Aquabacterium sp. OR-4: one gene and its partner. The protein of the gene in region 2 interacts with the protein of the main gene of each other region in a pairwise test. Links are inferred from orthologs where the notes say so. Each region holds a gene or a part of one and is shown on either strand. Other genes may lie near its edges.

What was found.
Region 1: the proteins of acpP (region 2) and ybgC interact in binary tests that used the Escherichia coli proteins (3 or more experiments, as listed by UniProt). The link is inferred for Aquabacterium sp. OR-4 from one-to-one orthologs.

Annotation. Positions count from the first base shown.
Region 1 is NZ_JAOCQD020000002.1:164,751-173,373, forward strand. The notes cover bases 2,608-5,594. They hold ybgC (tol-pal system-associated acyl-CoA thioesterase), read left to right. Parts: upstream 2,608-3,875; coding sequence 3,876-4,313; downstream 4,314-5,594. Other genes in these bases: N4G63_RS12915 (pyridoxal phosphate-dependent aminotransferase), read left to right, coding at 2,680-3,876; tolQ (protein TolQ), read left to right, coding at 4,310-5,011; N4G63_RS12930 (biopolymer transporter ExbD), read left to right, coding at 5,026-5,454. In the rest of the region: N4G63_RS12905 (sensor histidine kinase), read right to left, coding at 1-1,598; N4G63_RS12910 (phosphate/phosphite/phosphonate ABC transporter substrate-binding protein), read right to left, coding at 1,595-2,440; cell envelope integrity protein TolA, read left to right, coding at 5,626-6,486; N4G63_RS12940 (hypothetical protein), read left to right, coding at 6,575-6,991; fdx (ISC system 2Fe-2S type ferredoxin), read right to left, coding at 7,062-7,400; Fe-S protein assembly chaperone HscA, read right to left, coding at 7,439-8,623.
Region 2 is NZ_JAOCQD020000001.1:1,145,257-1,153,879, reverse strand. What follows is about bases 2,960-5,946. They hold acpP (acyl carrier protein), read right to left. Parts: upstream 4,580-5,946; coding sequence 4,340-4,579; downstream 2,960-4,339. Other genes in these bases: fabD (ACP S-malonyltransferase), read right to left, coding at 5,458-5,946; fabG (3-oxoacyl-ACP reductase FabG), read right to left, coding at 4,717-5,454; fabF (beta-ketoacyl-ACP synthase II), read right to left, coding at 3,083-4,327; N4G63_RS04895 (hypothetical protein), read right to left, coding at 2,960-3,064. Also shown: N4G63_RS04915 (DegQ family serine endoprotease), read right to left, coding at 1-46; N4G63_RS04910 (MucB/RseB family sigma factor regulatory protein), read right to left, coding at 84-1,145; N4G63_RS04905 (sigma-E factor negative regulatory protein), read right to left, coding at 1,142-1,786; RNA polymerase sigma factor RpoE, read right to left, coding at 1,888-2,499; more of N4G63_RS04895, read right to left, coding at 2,522-2,959; more of fabD, read right to left, coding at 5,947-6,402; N4G63_RS04870 (beta-ketoacyl-ACP synthase III), read right to left, coding at 6,467-7,468; phosphate acyltransferase PlsX, read right to left, coding at 7,465-8,556. UniProt on the Escherichia coli protein: Carrier of the growing fatty acid chain in fatty acid biosynthesis.

The DNA of each region.
Region 1 (8,623 bases), on a different replicon or contig from region 2:
TCTTCGGCCCGCCAGGCCAGCCGCACCTCGCCACCCTGCGGCGAGTACTTGTAGGCGTTGGACAGCAAGTTGCGCAACACCTGGGCCAGCTTGCCCAGGTCGGCGCTGACCGGCAGCGTGTCGGCCCCGGCCTGCACGCGCGGTGCCTGGCGGCCGGTGGGCAGCGCAAAGTCGTCGATGGCGGCATGCACCACGGCAGCCAGGTCGGCGTCGACCATCTCGAAGTCCAGCCCGCCGCGGGCCTCGATGCGCGCCAGGTCGAGCAGCTCGTTCAGGATGTCGATCATGGCCCCGGATTGGCGGTGGATGGTGCTCACCAGCTCCTGGCGTCGCTCGGCGCTGAAGTCGCGCCGCATCAGCAGCTCGCTGAAGCCGTAGATGCTGACCATCGGCGTGCGCAGCTCGTGCGCGGCGATCGACAGAAACTCGCTCTTCATGCGGTCGACCTCGGCCTCGTGAGTCACGTCGCGCACATACAGCAGGCGCACCGCCGACGGCGCCTCGCTGCGCACGCCGTGCAGGCTGAGATCGAGCGCGCAGGGCCGCGTCAGGCTGGCGGTGGCGCGTGTGCCCTTGTCGTGGCTGCCGGTGGCATCAAACAGGCTGGCCAGCGGCGTCCAGGCCTGGGGCTGCACGCTCACCGAGCGCATGGTGTCGTCCAGCCAGCTCAGGCTGCGGCCCACCAGGTGCTCGGGCTGGCGTTCCAGCAGGCGGGCAAAGGCCGGGTTGACCAGATCGATCAGGCCGTCGGCGCTGAAGGTCACGATGCCGTCGGGGCACATCGTGATCAGCATTGCCAGGCGCTGGTTGCGCTCGTCCAGCGCATGTTCGTGCTCGCGCAGCTGGTGCAGCTGCGAGCGGATGGCCAGCCGCTGTTCGCTCAGCTGGGTGGAGGCACGGTTCAGCGCGCCCAGCAGATCGCGCAGCTCGCGCGCGCCGGCCTCGTCGTCCATCTGGCGGCCGTTGGCCTGGCTCAGGTCGGCGGCAAAGGCGCTGGCGCGCTGCACCGCCTGCATCGGCCGGTGCAGCAGCACCAGCAGCAGTACCAGGCTGCCGGCCAGCGCCAGGCCGCAGGCGGCCAGCGTGCCGGCCCAGATGCCACGGCGGATCGAGGCCAGGCTCTCGGTGCCCACATCCACCCGCACCCAGGCGATCAGGCCACCCACCACGATGGGCTGCCAGGCGCTGAGCCGCTCGCCCGGGCCTTCCTCCAGCGTCTCGGCCGGCCGCGCCGGCACCGCCAGCTGCGTGCCCGGCGCCGGGTACACCGGCCGCAGCCGGTCTCTGGGGCCGCCGCGCCCCACCTGGGCGAGCACGCGGCCCGAGGGCTCCAGCAGCATCGCGCCGCGCACATCGGGCAGGTCGGCCGTGCGCAGCAGCAGTTCTTCGATCATGTCCAGGCGGCCGGTGACCAGGTCGTTCTCGCTGCCATTGGCAATGCTGCGCGCCGCCGCGCTGACCTGGCCCACCAGCGCGTCGCGGGCCAGCCCGGTCTGCTGGTGAACCATGTACCAGGCCAGCGCCGCCAGCGTGACCAGCATCGAGCCGGCCATCAGCGCCACCAGCTGGCCGCGCAGGCCTCCCAGCGGCCCGTTCATGACGGCGCCGCTTCGCCGCTCACCACATAGCTCTCGAGCCGGTACTGCGCCAGCGGCGCGTAGTCGCGGGCATGGTCGGCGGCCACCGGTTCGGGCAGCTGCACGGCCTTGAGCAGCTCGCGGCCCTCGGCGTCGGCGGTGAGCCGCAGCAAGGCCTCGGTGACGGCCTTGCGCACCTCGGCCGGCACACGCGGATGCGCGCTGACCGGGTGCGAGGGCGCGCCGGGCGTCTCCAGCAGCACACGCAGGGCCTGCCGCACCTCGTCGCGCTCTTGCGCCAGCGTGTGGGCAATGCCGCCACCCGCGGCGAAGCGCCCGCTGGCCACCTGGCGGTAGACGTTGCTGTGCGACTGCACGTAGGTGGGCCGGATCTGGATCTTTTCGCGCTCGGCCAGCAGCGCACGAATCCACAGCGAGGCGCCAAAGGCATTGGGCGCCGGAAAGGCCAGCGGCTGGCCGTCGAGCGCGCGCACGCTGGTGACCGGACTGTCCTGGCGCACCACCAGGATGCCGCTGAGCGCCTGGCGGTCGCGCACCAGCGGCACAAAGCCCTGGGCGCGCCGCGCCATCAGCTGGTGATAGGGGTTCATGTAGGCCAGGTCGACCTGGCCGGCCAGCACTTCGGCCTCGAAGCGCGGAATGCTGGGCTGCAGGCGCAGCGCCAGGCGGATGCCGCTGTCGCGCTCGATGCGGTCGAGCAGCGGCGACCAGTCGCGCTGCAGCTTGGCGGGCGGAAACTGCGGCACCACGGCGAGCGACCACACCGGCGTCAGCCCGGTCTGGGCCAGCACCGGGCCCGCGCCCCCGGCCAGCAGGGTGCCCATCCACATCCGTCGGTTCATCGGCTGATGCATGCTGCTCGTCTTTCTTGGGTGGCCGTCGGCAACAGGCGCAACGATAGCGCCTGCGCCGCAACCCGCATCCGGGCTTTCGGCCACTTCGGGCCCGACTTGAGCCACCGCGCCGCGCCACGGCCCGCGGCGTGCGGGCTCCTAGAATGGCACGGCCTGCCCAGGCACCGGGCTCGCCGCACCCGCTGGCGGCCCCATCCCTCCCCCCACCCTGCCCAGGACGACACTGCGTGAAGCTGGCCCAGCGCCTTGATCGGATCGAACCCTTCTACGTGATGGAGTGCGCCAAGGCCGCACAGCAGATCGCCGCCAGCCCCGAGTGCGACCCCGCCCGCGGCGGCGAGCGCATGATCTTCCTGAACATCGGCGAGCCCGACTTCACCGCCCCGCCGCTGGTGCAGGAGGCGGCCGCCCGCGCCATCCGCGACGGCCGCAGCCAGTACACCCAGGCGCTGGGCCTGCCCGAGCTGCGCGAGGCCATCTCGGGCTGGTATGCCAGCCGCTTCGGGCTGCAGGTGCCGGCACGGCGCATCGTCATCACCGCCGGCGCCTCGGCCGCCCTGCAGCTGGCCTGCCTGGCCCTGTTCGAGGCCGGCGACGAGGTGCTGATGCCCGACCCCAGCTACCCCTGCAACCGGCATTTCGTGGCCGCGGCCGATGCCGTGGCACGGCTGCTGCCGGCGTCGGCCGAGCACCGCTTCCAGCTCGACGCCGACGCGGTGGCGCAGGCCTGGGGCCCGGCCACGCGCGGCGTGCTGCTGGCCTCGCCGTCCAACCCCACCGGCACCTCGATCCACCCCGACGAGATGCGCCGCATCGCCCAGGTGGTGAAGGCGCGCGACGGCGTGGCCATCGTCGACGAGATCTACCTCGGCCTGAGCTACGACGCGCAGTTCGGCCGCAGCGCGCTGGCGCTGGATGCCGAGTTCGGCGAGCACCTGGTCAGCGTCAACAGCTTCTCCAAGTACTTCAACATGACCGGCTGGCGCCTGGGCTGGATGGTGCTGCCTGAAGCCCTGGTGGCACCGGTGGAGCGGCTGGCGCAAAACCTGTTCATCTGCGCGTCCACGCTGGCCCAGCAGGCGGCGCTGGCCTGCTTCCACCCCGAATCGATTGCCGAATACGAGCGCCGCCGCCAGGTGTTTCGCGAGCGTCGCGACCGCGTGGTGCCGGCGCTGCAGGCCCTGGGCCTGGCCGTGCCGGTGACGCCCGATGGCGCCTTCTACGCCTGGGCCGACTGCAGCGCCCACCATGCCGACAGCTGGGATTTCGCGTTCGAGCTGATGCACCGGGCCCATGTGGCGCTGACGCCGGGCCGCGACTTCGGCCGCCACGATCCGCAGCGCTGGCTGCGGCTGTCGTTCGCCACCGCCACGCCGCTGCTCGACGAGGCCCTGCACCGGCTGCAGCGCGTGCTGGCCCGCTGATGTCCGACGCTGCAGCCGCATCCCCCGCGGTGGTGCACCGCCACGCCGTGCGCGTGTACTGGGAAGACACCGACGCCGGCGGCGTGGTGTTCTACGCCAACTACCTGAAGTTTTTCGAGCGCGCACGCACCGAATGGCTGCGCGCGCTCGGCCTGGGCCAGCAGTTGCTGCGCGAGGCCACCGGCGCGATCTTCATCGTCAGCGACACCGCCCTGCGCTACCGCGCGCCGGCGCGGCTGGATGACCTGCTCGAGATCACCGTGGCACCCACCGAGATCGGCCGCGCCTCGATGGTCCTGGCCCAACAGGCCTGGCGCGGCGACCTGCTGCTGTGCGAGGGCACGATCCGCATCGGCTGCATCGACGCCGTCAGCTTCCGCCCCCGCCGCTTTCCCACCCAGATCACCGAACGGCTTGCGCCGCTGTCGACGCCATGAACCAGGATTTCTCCATCATCACCCTCGTGCTGCACGCCAGCCTGGTGGTGCAGCTCGTGATGGCCGGGCTGCTGCTCACCTCGCTGGCCAGCTGGACCGTGATCTTCGGCAAGCTGATCGGCCTGCGCGCGGTGCGCCAGGGCAACGAGGAGTTCGAGCGCGAGTTCTGGGCCGGCAAGAACCTCTCGGACCTGTACAACGCGGTGGCCAACAAGCTCAACTCGTCGCCGATGGAGCGGCTGTTTGCCAGCGGCATGCGCGAGTTTCTGAAGCTGCGCGAGCGCCGGCTCGATGGCCAGGCCCAGCTCGACGGCGCCCGCCGCGCCATGCGCGCCAGCCTGCAACGCGAGCTCGACGTGATCGAGGGCAATGTCGGCTTCCTGGCCTCGGTGGCCTCGGTGAGCCCGTACGTGGGCCTGTTCGGCACGGTGTGGGGCATCATGCATGCGTTCGTGGGCCTGTCCAACGTGCAGCAGGTCACGCTGGCCACCGTGGCGCCCGGCATCGCCGAGGCCCTGGTGGCCACCGCCATCGGCCTGTTCGCGGCCATTCCGGCGGTCATCGCCTACAACCGCTTCGCGCGCGACATCGACCGCATCGCGATCCAGCTCGAGAGCTTTACCGACGAGTTCTCCAACATCCTGCAGCGCAATGCAGGTGCCCCGGCGCCAGCCCCGGGCGCACCGGCAGGCCGCTGAGCGGGGCGCCCGCCATGGCAGCCGTAGCCCCCCGAGGCGGCCGCGCGCGACGCCGCGCGATGGCCGAGATGAACATGGTGCCCTTCATCGACGTGATGCTGGTGCTGCTGATCATCTTCATGGTCAGCGCGCCGCTGATCACCACCGGCCTGGTCGACCTGCCCAGCGTGGGCAAGGCCAAGACCCAGCCGCCGCACGTGGTGGAGGTGGTGGTGGGCAGCGACGAGAAGCTGCGCCTGCGCCTGGATGGCGGCGAGCCGCAGCCGGTGGCCATCAGCCGCCTGGCCGCCGAGGTGAAGAAGCTGCAGGCCGGTGATGCCCAGGTGCCGGTGGTGATCTCGGCCGACAAGAACGTCAAGTACGACGCCGTGGTGCGTGCCATGGACACGCTGCAGCGCAACGGCATCGCCCGCGTTGGCCTGGCGGTGCGCCAGGGCGGCTGACATGGCGGCGATGGGCCTCACGGCCAACGACCCGCTGCTGCCGCGCCAGCCCGGTGGCATGGGCCTGGGTGCCGCGCTGGCGCTGCTGGCCCATGGCGGCCTGGTGGCGGCACTGGCGCTGGCCCTCCACTGGAAGCTGCCACCGACGCCGCCGGTGGTGTCGGCCGAGCTGTGGTCGGCCGTGCCGCAGGCCGCAACGCCCGCGCCACCGCCCGAGGCCACGCCGCCGGTGGCCCCACCCCCACCCGCGGCACCGCACCTGCACCGGAGCCCTCGCCCGCACCGCCCCCGACGCCAGCCCCACCCGCGCCCACCGCGGCCGAGCTGCAGGCCCAGCGCGATGCCGACATCGCCCTCGCCAGGCAGCGCGAGAAGGCCCGCGAGCAGGCCGAGGCCGAAGCCGCGCGCAAGCGCGAGAACCTGCAGCGCCAGGCGGCCGAGCGCGAGGCCGCCGAGAAACTGGCTGCGGAGAAGAAGGCCGCCGAGAAAAAGGCCGCGGACAAGAAGGCCGACGAGAAGAAGGCTGCGGCCGACAAGAAGGAAGCCGCCGAGAAAAAAGAAGCTGCCGAGAAAAAGGCGCGCGACGACAAGCAGCGCGACGACAAGGCGCGCAAGGACAAGGACGCCGCTGAGCAGCGCGAAGCGCAGGCCGAAGCCGAGCGCGTGGCCAAGCAGCGCGAGGCCAACCTCAAACGCATGCTCAGCGACGCCGGCGCCACCGGCTCAGGCAGCGGCAGCGGCACGGCCGCGGTGGATTCGGCGCCGTCGGCGGCCTATGCCGGCCGCATCAAGGCGCGCATCAAGCCCAACATCGTGCTCACCACCGAGGTGCGCGGCAATCCGGTGGCCGAGGTCGAGGTGCGCTGCGCGCCCGATGGCTCGGTGCTGGGCCGGCGCATCGTCAAGAGCAGCGGCAACACCGCCTGGGACGACACCGTGCTGCGCGCCATCGACCGCACGCCGGTGCTGCCGCGCGACACCGACGGCCGCATCCCGGCCACGATGATCCTGGTGTTTCCGCGGCAGGAATAGTTTCGCGGCCCATCCCCCACAACCGGGGGACCCGTGAGCACGGGGTGCGCCCACCCGCGTTGCAGGCCGCTGGCGCACACTTCGGGCCATGTTTCGTTTTTGCCGATTTCATGGTTCCCGCCGCGCCGCGCGCGGCTTTGCGCTGGTCGAGCAGGTAGCTGCGATCACGCTGCTGGGGCTGGCATCGGCGGCCGCGGCGCCACACTTTGTACAGCTGCATGCCGACGCCCAGGCCGCCACGCTGGACGCCATGGCCAGCGCCGCCAGCTCGGCCATGGCGCTGAACCAGGCCGCCTGCCAGATCACCGGCCACCAGCCGCAGCCCGACAAATGCGCGCCGCAGGGCAACTGCACCGACCTGGGCGCCCTGCTGCTGGGCGGCCTGCCCGCCGGCTATGCCGTGCAGCCGCAGCCACTGGCCCGCGGCCAGCAGGCGCGCTGCACGCTGCGCCAGCTGGCCACCGGGGCCGAGGCCGGCTTCATCGGCCTGGGCGCCGGCGTCTAGCCCAGGCACGCCGGCCGCGCGCTGCCGCCGGCCCTTGACCCGAGGCCCGGCACGCGCCGCCGGCGCAGGCTCAGTGGTTCTCGCGGGCGTGATTGATCGTGTACTTGGGAATTTCCACGGTCAGATCGGCATCGGCCACGATGGCCTGACAGGCCAGGCGCGAGTCGGCCTCCAGGCCCCAGGCGCGGTCGAGCAGGTCTTCCTCGGCCTCGTCCATCGCATTCAGGCTGCGAAAGCCCTCGCGCACGATCACATGGCAGGTGGTGCAGGCGCAGCTCATGTCGCAGGCATGCTCCAGCGCGATGCCGTGGTCGAGCAGGGCCTCGCAGATCGAGGTGCCGCGCGGCGCGGTGATCTGGGTGCCCTGCGGGCACAGCGCGACATGGGGAAGAATCTTGATGACGGGCATCGGTACGCGGCTCGCAAAGGCTGGGGGGTGGTCGGGGATCAGAGCTGATCGATGCTGCGGCCGGTCAACGCGGCCTGGATACCGCGGTTCATGCGCGCGGCGGCAAAACCCTCGGTGCCCTGGGCCAGGGCCTCGACCGCGCTGTCGATGGCCGCATGGTCGCTGCCCTGGGCGGTGTGCGCCAGGGCGGCCAGCAAGGCCTCGATCTCGGCCTGCTCGGCGGCGCTGAGCAGCTCGCCATCGGCGGCCAGCGCGCTGCGCGTGGCCAGGGTCATGCGTTCGGCCTCCACCCGGCTTTCGTTCAAGGCGCGGGCGGCCATGTCGGCCTCGGCACTGGCAAAACCGTCGCGCAGCATGTTGGCGATCTCGTCGTCGGCCAGGCCATAGCTGGGCTTGACCACCACCGCCGCCTCGACGCCCGAGGTCAGCTCGCGCGCCGCCACGCTGAGCAGGCCATCGGCATCCACCTGGAACGTGACCCGGATGCGCGCGGCCCCGGCCACCATGGGCGGAATGCCGCGCAGCTCGAAGCGCGCAAGGCTGCGGCAATCGGCCACCAGCTCGCGCTCGCCCTGCACCACGTGGATGGCCATCGCGGTCTGGCCGTCCTTGAAGGTGGTGAAGTCCTGCGCCTTGGCCACCGGGATGGTGGTGTTGCGCTCGATGATGCGCTCGGCCAGCCCCCCCATGGTCTCGAGGCCCAGTGACAGCGGAATCACATCCAGCAGCAGCAGGCCATCGGTCTGGCCCGAGGCGTGGCCGGCCAGGGCATGGGCCTGGATCGCCGCGCCCACGGCCACCACCTCGTCGGGGTTGAGGTTGACCAGCGGCGGCCGGCCGAACAGCTCGGCCACCGCGGCGCGCACCGCCGGCATGCGGGTCGAGCCGCCGACCATCACCACGCCCTGCACCTCGTCCTTCTTCAGCCGGGCGTCGCGCAGCACCTTGCGCACGCCGGCCAGCGTGCGCTCGACCAGCGGGCGGGTCAGCGCGTCGAAGCGCTCGCGGCTCAGCGCCACGGCGATCTCGCCGCCGGCCAGCGGGCAGCGCAGCGTGGTCTCGGGCGCGTCGGTCAGCGCCTCTTTCGCGGCACGGGCGGCCACCAGCACGGCGCGCTTGTCATGCGCGCTGGCTGCCACCACGCCGGCCTGGGCCAGGGCCCAGTCGGCCACGGCGCGGTCGAAGTCGTCGCCACCCAGCGCGGCGTCGCCACCGGTGGCCAC
Region 2 (8,623 bases):
CAGCGGCACGGCTTGCGCGGGACAGCGAGAACTCCATCATCGACATCAGGTCACCTCGTCTCACACCACCAACGGGCCGACGATCAACGTCGGCGCTCGAACAACATCTCGAACTGCTGCGCCGTGGCCAGCGGCACCTCGCCGACCACGGTGAACCACCAGTCGCCGCGGCGGCTGGTGAGCGTTTGCGTGGCGCCCATCAGGCTGCGCATGGGCTGGCGGTGACGCTGCGCATCGAAGCGCTCGATGAACACCGACACCTGCGCCAGGCCATCGGAGAACACCGCCTGCATCACCGGCTCCACCGTTTCGCGCTCGGCCAGATCGAGCGAGCGCCGCGTGCACGAGACCAGCTGGAAACCCGGCACCGCGCGGGCGATGCGCCAGCCCTCGACCTCGGGCTCGGTCTTGACCGCCGGGGCCTGCACCACACGGTAGCCCTCGAGCTTGCGCATCGCGGCCAGCACCGGCTCGGCCGACAGGCGCCCGCCGATGCGCAGATCGCTGAAGGCGGTGGACTCAAGCACCTCGCCATTGCGGCCCAGCAGATCGGCACGCAGCAGCAGGCCGGTTTCGCGCTCGGCCCACAACCGCTGCGCAAAACGCCATTCGTCGCGGGGCTTGAACATCAGCACCTGGGCGTCGTGGCCGGCCACGCGGTCTGCGCCCATCGCGCGCAGCTCGTACTGCTCGAGCACCCGCTGCCCGGCCATGCGTGGCAGGGCCGGAAACTCGCTCACCGGATCGTCCTGCTCGGCCACCGCCAGCCGGGTGGCCGGCCACAGGGTGAGCATCTGCTCGTTGTGGCGGAACTGCAGGCGCGGCTTGCCGTCGAGCACCTCGATGCGCTCGACGCGCTGGCGGGCATCGCACACATGCAGCACGCGCGAGCTGGACACCACCCCGCCGGCGGTGAAGGTGAGCGTGCCCTGGTAGCTGCGCTGCGCCACGGCCTGCTGGGCGCGGCTGAGCCATTGCAGCGCCTCGTCGATGGCGGTTGCCGTGGGCACCGACTGCGGCGCCACGCGCGACACCGCGGTTTGCGCCACCGGCAGCAGCGGCCAGCACAGCACGGCCAGGCCCAGGCCTGCAGCCAGGCCCTGGCGAGCTACGCCGCCATGGGCACCCAAGCGGCGCACTGTCACCGCGACTCGTAGACCACGGCCACCGGAGCGCCGTCGTGGTCGGGCGCAACGAAGCCGTTGGCCAGCTTGCGATGGGTGGCGATGTAGCGGTCCAGCCGCGCATCGCGCACCATCGTCATCGGCACGCTGCCACCCGGCACCGACGCCGCCAGGCCCGGGCCCACGCTGGTGGCCGTGGCCATGAGGCCCGGCTCCAGAGGCCCCAGCGGACTGACCGCCCGCATCACACCCACCACACCGGCCACCACCACCACGCCTGCGGCCACGGCCATCGGCGCAAAGCGGCGCGAGGCGGCTCGGCGCTGCGGCACCGTCGCCGCCAGTGCGGCGGCGGCCGGCACGGCAGCCACCGCCACGGCCGGCTCACGCGCGGCCGGCAAGGGCGCCATCGGCACCGGCTCGGTGGCCAGACGCTCGCGCAGGCGCTGCAGAAAGGCCTCGTCGCGCTGCGGCGTGCTGGCCAGATCCTCGGAGCGCAGCACGTCGCCGATCAGGTGGTAGGTGTGCCAGGCATCGCGCGCCTGCGCATCGGCGCGCCAGCGGCTGCAGGGCGCGCGCACGCCCTCGGGCGGCAGCTCGCCGTCCATCAGCGAGGACAGGGTTTCACGCTGCGCGTTCGACGAATCCGAATTGCTCACCATGGTCCTCGTTCAACTCCAGTTCGCTGCCCGGGCCTGCCCCGTGACCGCTCGATGCCGTGCGCTGCGCCGCATTGACCGCCTTCCGCACTGCCCACCACCGCTCACCACCGTTCGCCATCGCGCGTGCCCAGCAGGGGCCGCAGGCGCTGCGCGATCGATTCGCGCGCGCGGAAGATGCGCGAACGCACGGTACCGATCGGGCAGTTCATCAGGGCGGCAATCTCTTCGTAGCTCAATCCTTCGATCTCGCGCAGCGTGATGGCCTGGCGCAGATCCTCTGACAAGGCTTCGATCGCGGCGTTCACTGTCTGGGCGATTTCTTTGCTGGCCAGCAGGGCCTCGGGGGTTTCGCCATTGCTTAGTTCGGGTGCACCGCGGGAAGTTTCATCGTCGTCGTCATGCGCACCGGCCATGGCCGATTCGGTGAGCACGGGATCACGCCGCAGCTCCACCAGGGCCTTCTTGGCGGTGTTGACCGCGATGCGGTAGAGCCAGGTGTAGAACGCGCTCTCGCCACGAAACTGCGGCATCGCGCGGTAGGCGCGGATGAAGGTTTCCTGCGCGATGTCCTGCACCAGGTCGGTGTCGCGCACCATGCGCGCGATCAGGCGCTCGATGCGGCGCTGGTACTTGACCACCAGCATCTCGAAGGCCGCCGTGTCGCCCACGCGCGCGCGCTCGACCAGCGGGCCATCGACGTCGTTGGGGTTCATGACCGCGCGTCCGCCGCAGGCATCACAGCAGGCCGGGCCCGACCCGGCCCTCGGGCACCGGCTGCAGCACGGCGTGGTGCTGCAGCGCCACGCGCAGGCCATGCCAATGGCTGCCGGCGGCCGCCCGCCGGGCCACGGCCCAGCAGACCGGCGGGTGCGCGGCCAGGGGCCGCAGGCGCAGCAGCAGCCACGGGCCCAGGTCGAGTTGCACGGCCACGCTTGCCAGACGGTGCACCGGCAGCGGCGTTGAGGCCTGGGCGGGCACACCGCTCATCAGGCAGGTCCAGTATTGGCCCGTCCAGCCCAGCCCTTGCGCCGTGCCGGGCAGGCAGCGGCAGGCTTGCCAGCGACCCAGCCACGCAGCGCCCAGCAGCCAGGCCGCCGCGGCCAGGGCCGGCCACCAGCGGCCGGCATCGGGCCCGGACAGCTGCGCCTGCCATGCGCTGCGCCAGGTGGCGGCCCAGGCGATCAATGCCCCGGCTGCGATCAGGTGCAGCAGCACGATGGCCGCACGCTCGGTGCGTCCATCGGCCAGCGGGGCTTCGACGGCAGGGGCGGCGCGCATCGCAAGCGCCGGTGGGCGTCACACGCGGCGCAGTACCAGCGTGCCGTTGGTGCCGCCGAAACCGAAGTTGTTCTTCACGGCCACGTCGATCTTCATCTCGCGCGCGGTATTGGCGCAGTAGTCCAGGTCGCACTCGGGATCCTGGTTGAAGATGTTGATCGTGGGCGGCGACACCTGGTGGTGCAGCGCCAGCGTGGTGAACACGCTTTCGATGCCACCAGCGCCGCCCAGCAGGTGACCGGTCATGCTCTTGGTGGAATTGACCACCAGGCGCTTGGCATGGTCACCAAAGGCCAGCTTGATGGCATTGGTCTCGTTCAGGTCGCCCAGCGGCGTGGAGGTGCCGTGTGCATTGAGGTACTGCACCTCGTCGGCATTGATGCCGGCATTGCGCAGCGCCGCCTTCATGCTGCGCTTGGGACCATCGACGTTCGGTGCGGTCATGTGGTACGCGTCGGCGCCCATGCCAAAACCGGACAGCTCGGCGTAGATCTTGGCGCCGCGCTTCTTGGCGTGCTCGTACTCCTCGAGCACCATCACGCCGGCGCCCTCGCCGAGCACGAAGCCGTCGCGATCCTTGTCCCAGGGTCGCGAGGCGGTCTTGGGGTCGTCGTTGCGGCCCGACAGCGCACGCGCTGCCGCAAAACCGCCCAGACCCAGCGGCGACACCGTGCTTTCGGCGCCGCCGGCAATCATCACGTCGGCATCGCCGTATTCGATCAGACGACCCGCTTCGCCGATGCAGTGCAGGCCGGTGGTGCAGGCCGTCACGATGGCCAGGTTCGGCCCGGTAAAGCCGAAGCGGATCGAGATGTGGCCCGAGATCATGTTGATGATCGAGGCCGGCACAAAGAACGGGGAGATGCGGCGCGGGCCGCGTTCCATGTAGTCCTTGTGCGAGTCTTCGATGTTGGGCAGGCCACCGATGCCCGAGCCGACGATGCAGCCGATGCGCTCGGCCGCCTCTTCGGAGAGCGCGTCGTTGACAGGCAGACCGGAGTCTTGCACCGCCTGGATCGCCGCCGCCATGCCGTAGTGGATGAAGGTGTCCATGTGACGGGACTCCTTGCCGGGGATCCACTCCTCGACCTTGAAGCCCTTGACCTCACCCGCAAAACGGCAGGACAGCGCCGAGGCATCGAAACGGGTGACGTTGTCGATGCCCGAGCGGCCCGCGACCAGATTGGCCCAGGCTTCGGACACGGAGTTGCCCACCGGGGTGATCAACCCCAGACCGGTGATGACGACGCGACGACGGCTCATGTGTACTGGGTATCAGGCCTTCTGGTGCTTGACGGCGTAGTCGATCGCCAGTTGCACCGTGGTGATCTTCTCGGCTTCCTCATCGGGAATCTCGATGCCGAACTCGTCTTCGAGGGCCATCACCAGTTCGACCGTGTCCAGCGAGTCAGCGCCCAGATCGGCCACGAAGGCCTTCTCGTTGGTGACGTCCGACTCCGGCACGCCAAGTTGCTCGGCAATGATCTTCTTGACGCGTGCTTCGATATCGCTCATGACTCCTCCAGGAGTAAAAATGCACAAACCAGCCCAGGATTCTACCGGCGCTGGAGCGAGCTCTCTAGATGGCCTGCCCCGCGCCGCGCCGGTCGGGTCTGGATGACCGGCGAGGAAAATAGCTCGTTGTCTGGGTCTCAGACCATGTACATGCCGCCGTTGACATGCAGCTCGGCGCCGGTGATGTAGCCGGCCAGCGGGCTGGCCAGGAAGGCCACCGTGTGCGCAATCTCCTCGGGCGTGCCCAGGCGGCCCAGCGGGATCTGGCCCAGCAGCGCGGCCTTCTGCGCTTCGGGCAGCACATCGGTCATGTCGGTGGCGATGAAGCCGGGGGCGACACAGTTGACCGTGATGTTGCGGCTGCCGAGCTCACGCGCCAGGGCGCGGCTCATGCCGGCCAGGCCGGCCTTGGCGGCGGCGTAGTTCACCTGGCCGGCGTTGCCCGACGCCCCCACCACCGAGGTGATGTTGATGATGCGGCCAAAGCGCTGCTTCATCATCGGCCGGATGGCCGCGCGCGACAGGCGGAACACCGCCTTCAGGTTGGTGTCGAGCACCGCATCCCAGTCGTCGTCCTTCAGGCGCATGGCCAGGTTGTCGCGGGTGATGCCGGCGTTGTTGACCAGCACGTGCAGCGCGCCGAACTCCTTGACGATGGCGTCGAAGGCCGCATCGGTGGCGGCTGCATCGGTGACGTTGAGCACCACGCCACGGCCGCCCAGCGGCTCGAGCGCCTGCTGGATGCTGGCGGCGCCCGACTCGCTGGTGGCGGTGCCGATCACCGTGTGGCCTTGCGCGGCCAGCGCGGCCGCGATGGCACGGCCGATGCCGCGCGTGGCGCCGGTGACCAGGGCAATCTTCTTGTCGTCGCTCATGGCTCAGGCTCCAGCCAGCAGGGTCTTGGCCTCGGCCAGCGAGGCGGGGTCGAATACCGTGGTGGCCACGGCCTCGCCGTCGATGCGCTTGACCATGCCGGCCAGCACCTTGCCCGGGCCGCATTCAAGAATGTGGGTGAGGCCGCGCGCGCGCAGCGCCTGCACCACTTCCACCCAGCGCACCGGGCCGAAGGCCTGACGGTACAGCGCATCGCGGATGGCCTGGGCATCGGCCACCACGGCCACGTCGATGTTGTTCACCACCGGGATCTGCGGCGCGGCGATCGCCACCCCGGCCAGCCGCTCCTTCAGGCGCTCGGCCGCCGGCTTCATCAGGCTGGAGTGGAAGGGTGCCGACACCGGCAGCGGCAGCGCCCGCTTGGCGCCCAGGCCCTTCAGCAGCTCGCAGCCCTTGGCCACGCCGTCCTTGCTGCCGGCGATGACCGTCTGCTTGGGATCGTTGAAGTTCACCGCCTCCACCGGCTGGCCGCTCTCAGCCGCGGCGAGCGCGCAGCCCTCGCGCACCTTGTCGGCATCCAGCCCCAGGATGGCGGCCATGGCGCCCTGCCCCACCGGCACGGCATCCTGCATGGCCTGGGCGCGAAAGCGCACCAGCGGCAGCGCATCGGCCAGGCTCAGCGCACCGGCGGCCACCAGCGCGGTGTACTCGCCCAGCGAATGACCGGCCACGGCTGCGGGCAGCGCGCCGCCTTCGGCCAGCCAGGCGCGGTAGCAGGCGATGCCGGCGGTCAGCATCACCGGCTGGGTGTTGGTGGTGAGGGCCAGCTGCTCCTGCGGGCCTTGCGCGATCAGCGCGGCGATGTCTTCGCCCAGGGCCGTCGAGGCTTCTTCGAGCGTGGCGCGCACGGCCGGGTGATCGCCCCAGGCATCGAGCATGCCGACGGATTGCGAACCCTGGCCGGGAAAAACGAAGGCGAACGGGGTCATCGGATGGGAGTCTCCGGACGATGGGTGACAGGAATGGGCGGCTGCGCCAGCGACGCGCCGCCGGTCAGAAATCGAGCAGCACGGCGCCCCAGGTAAAGCCGCCGCCCACGCCCTCGAGCATCAGCGTGTCGCCGCGCCGCACCTTGCCGGCGCGCACCGCGGTGTCCAGGGCCAGCGGGATCGACGCGGCCGAGGTGTTGCCATGCTGATCGACGGTGACGATCAGCTTCTCGAGCGGCAGCTTCAGCCGCTTGGCCGTGCCCTGCATGATGCGGATGTTGGCCTGGTGCGGGATCAGCCAGTCGATGTCGGACTCGCTGCGGCCAGCCTTCTCGAGCGTGGCGCGTGCCGCCTGCTCGAGCACACCCACGGCCAGCTTGAACACGGCCTGGCCGTCCATCTTGAGCAGCGGATCACCCAGCACCTGCCCGCCCGACACCGTGCCCGGCACGCACAGGATGCCCACGTGCTTGCCATCGGCATGCAGATCACTGGCCAGGATGCCCGGCGTGCCGCTGGCCTCGAGCACCACCGCGCCGGCGCCATCGCCGAACAGCACGCAGGTGCCGCGGTCGTTGAAATCGAGGATGCGCGAAAACACCTCGGCGCCGATCACCAAGGCCCGCGTGGCGGCGCCGGTGCGGATCATCGAATCGGCCACCGTCAGCGCATAGACGAAGCCCGAGCACACGGCTTGCAGATCAAAGGCCGGACAGCCGGCGATGCCGAGCTTGTGCTGCACGATGCAGGCGGTGGACGGGAACACCATGTCCGGCGTGGACGTGGCAACGATGATCAGGTCGATGTCGGCCGCGGCGCAGCCAGCGGCCTCGAGTGCATGGCGTGCGGCCTGCACGGCCAGGTCGCTGGCGTTGACGCCCTCGTCGACAAAATGGCGGGCACGGATGCCGGTGCGTTCAACGATCCAGTCATCGGAGGTCTCGACGCCACGCTCGGCCAGCTGGGCGGCCAGCATGGCGTTGGTGAGGCGGCGCGGCGGCAGGTGGCTGCCGGTGCCAGCGATGCGTGAATAACGGGCGGGGCTGGCGGAATGCGGTGTCGTCATGCGGCTTTGGCGGGCGGCTCGGTGCGGGCCACCGGCACATCCGCCGCGGCCGTGGCCAGCGTGTTGCGGATGCGTTGGTGCACGCGGTCGAGCAGTCGGTTGCGCGCCGCATCATACGCCCGCGCCATGGCGCGCTCGAAGGCGTAGGCATCCGACGACCCATGCGCCTTGAACACCAGGCCACGCAGGCCCAGCAGCGCGCCACCGCTGTAGCGGCGGTGGTCGATGCGGGCCTTGAACCGGTTGAGCACCGGCAAGGCCACCAGCGCCGCCAGCTTGGTGATCGGCGAGCGGGTGAACTCCTGCTTGATCATCAGCGACAGCATGCCGGCCAGGCCTTCGCTGGTCTTGAGCAGCACATTGCCGACGAAGCCGTCGCACACCACCAGGTCGGTGGTGCCCTTGAAGATGTCGTTGCCTTCGATGTTGCCGTGGAAGTTGATCTGCCCGGCGGCATCGGCGGCGCGCAGCAACTCACCGGCGCGCTTGATCACCTCGCTGCCCTTGATGACCTCTTCACCGATGTTGAGCAGGCCCACGGTGGGCTGCTCGTTGCCATCGTCGAGCGCACTCACCAGCGCACTGCCCATCACCGCGAATTGCAGCAGGTGCTCGGCACTGCAATCGACATTGGCGCCGAGGTCGAGCACCTTGGTGAAGCCACCCTTCTGGTTGGGCAGCATGGCGGCAATGGCCGGCCGGTCGATGCCGTCGAAGGTCTTGAGCACGTAGCGCGCCACGGCCATCAAGGCCCCGGTATTGCCGGCCGACACGCAGGCATCGGCTGTGCTGGCCCCGTCATCGCCAGCCTTGAGCTGGCCGATGGCCACGCGCATCGACGAGTCGCGCTTGCGGCGCAACGCCACCTCGACCGCATCATCCATGGCCACCACCTCGGTGGCCACCACCCGGGTGCAGCGCGGCCAGCCGGCGGCGGGCGCCAGGGCCTCGGCCGTGCCCACCAGCACCAGCTCGGCCTGCGGGTGGCTGTCGAGAAACGCGCGGCAGGCCGGCAGCGTGACCGACGGGCCATGGTCGCCGCCCATGCAATCGATGGCGAGACGCACACGGGCAAGGGGCTGCAGCATCGGGGAAACGGGCGACGTCAAGGGCGGTCAATCGAAAGGCAGGGCACACACGGTGCCGGCACCCGGC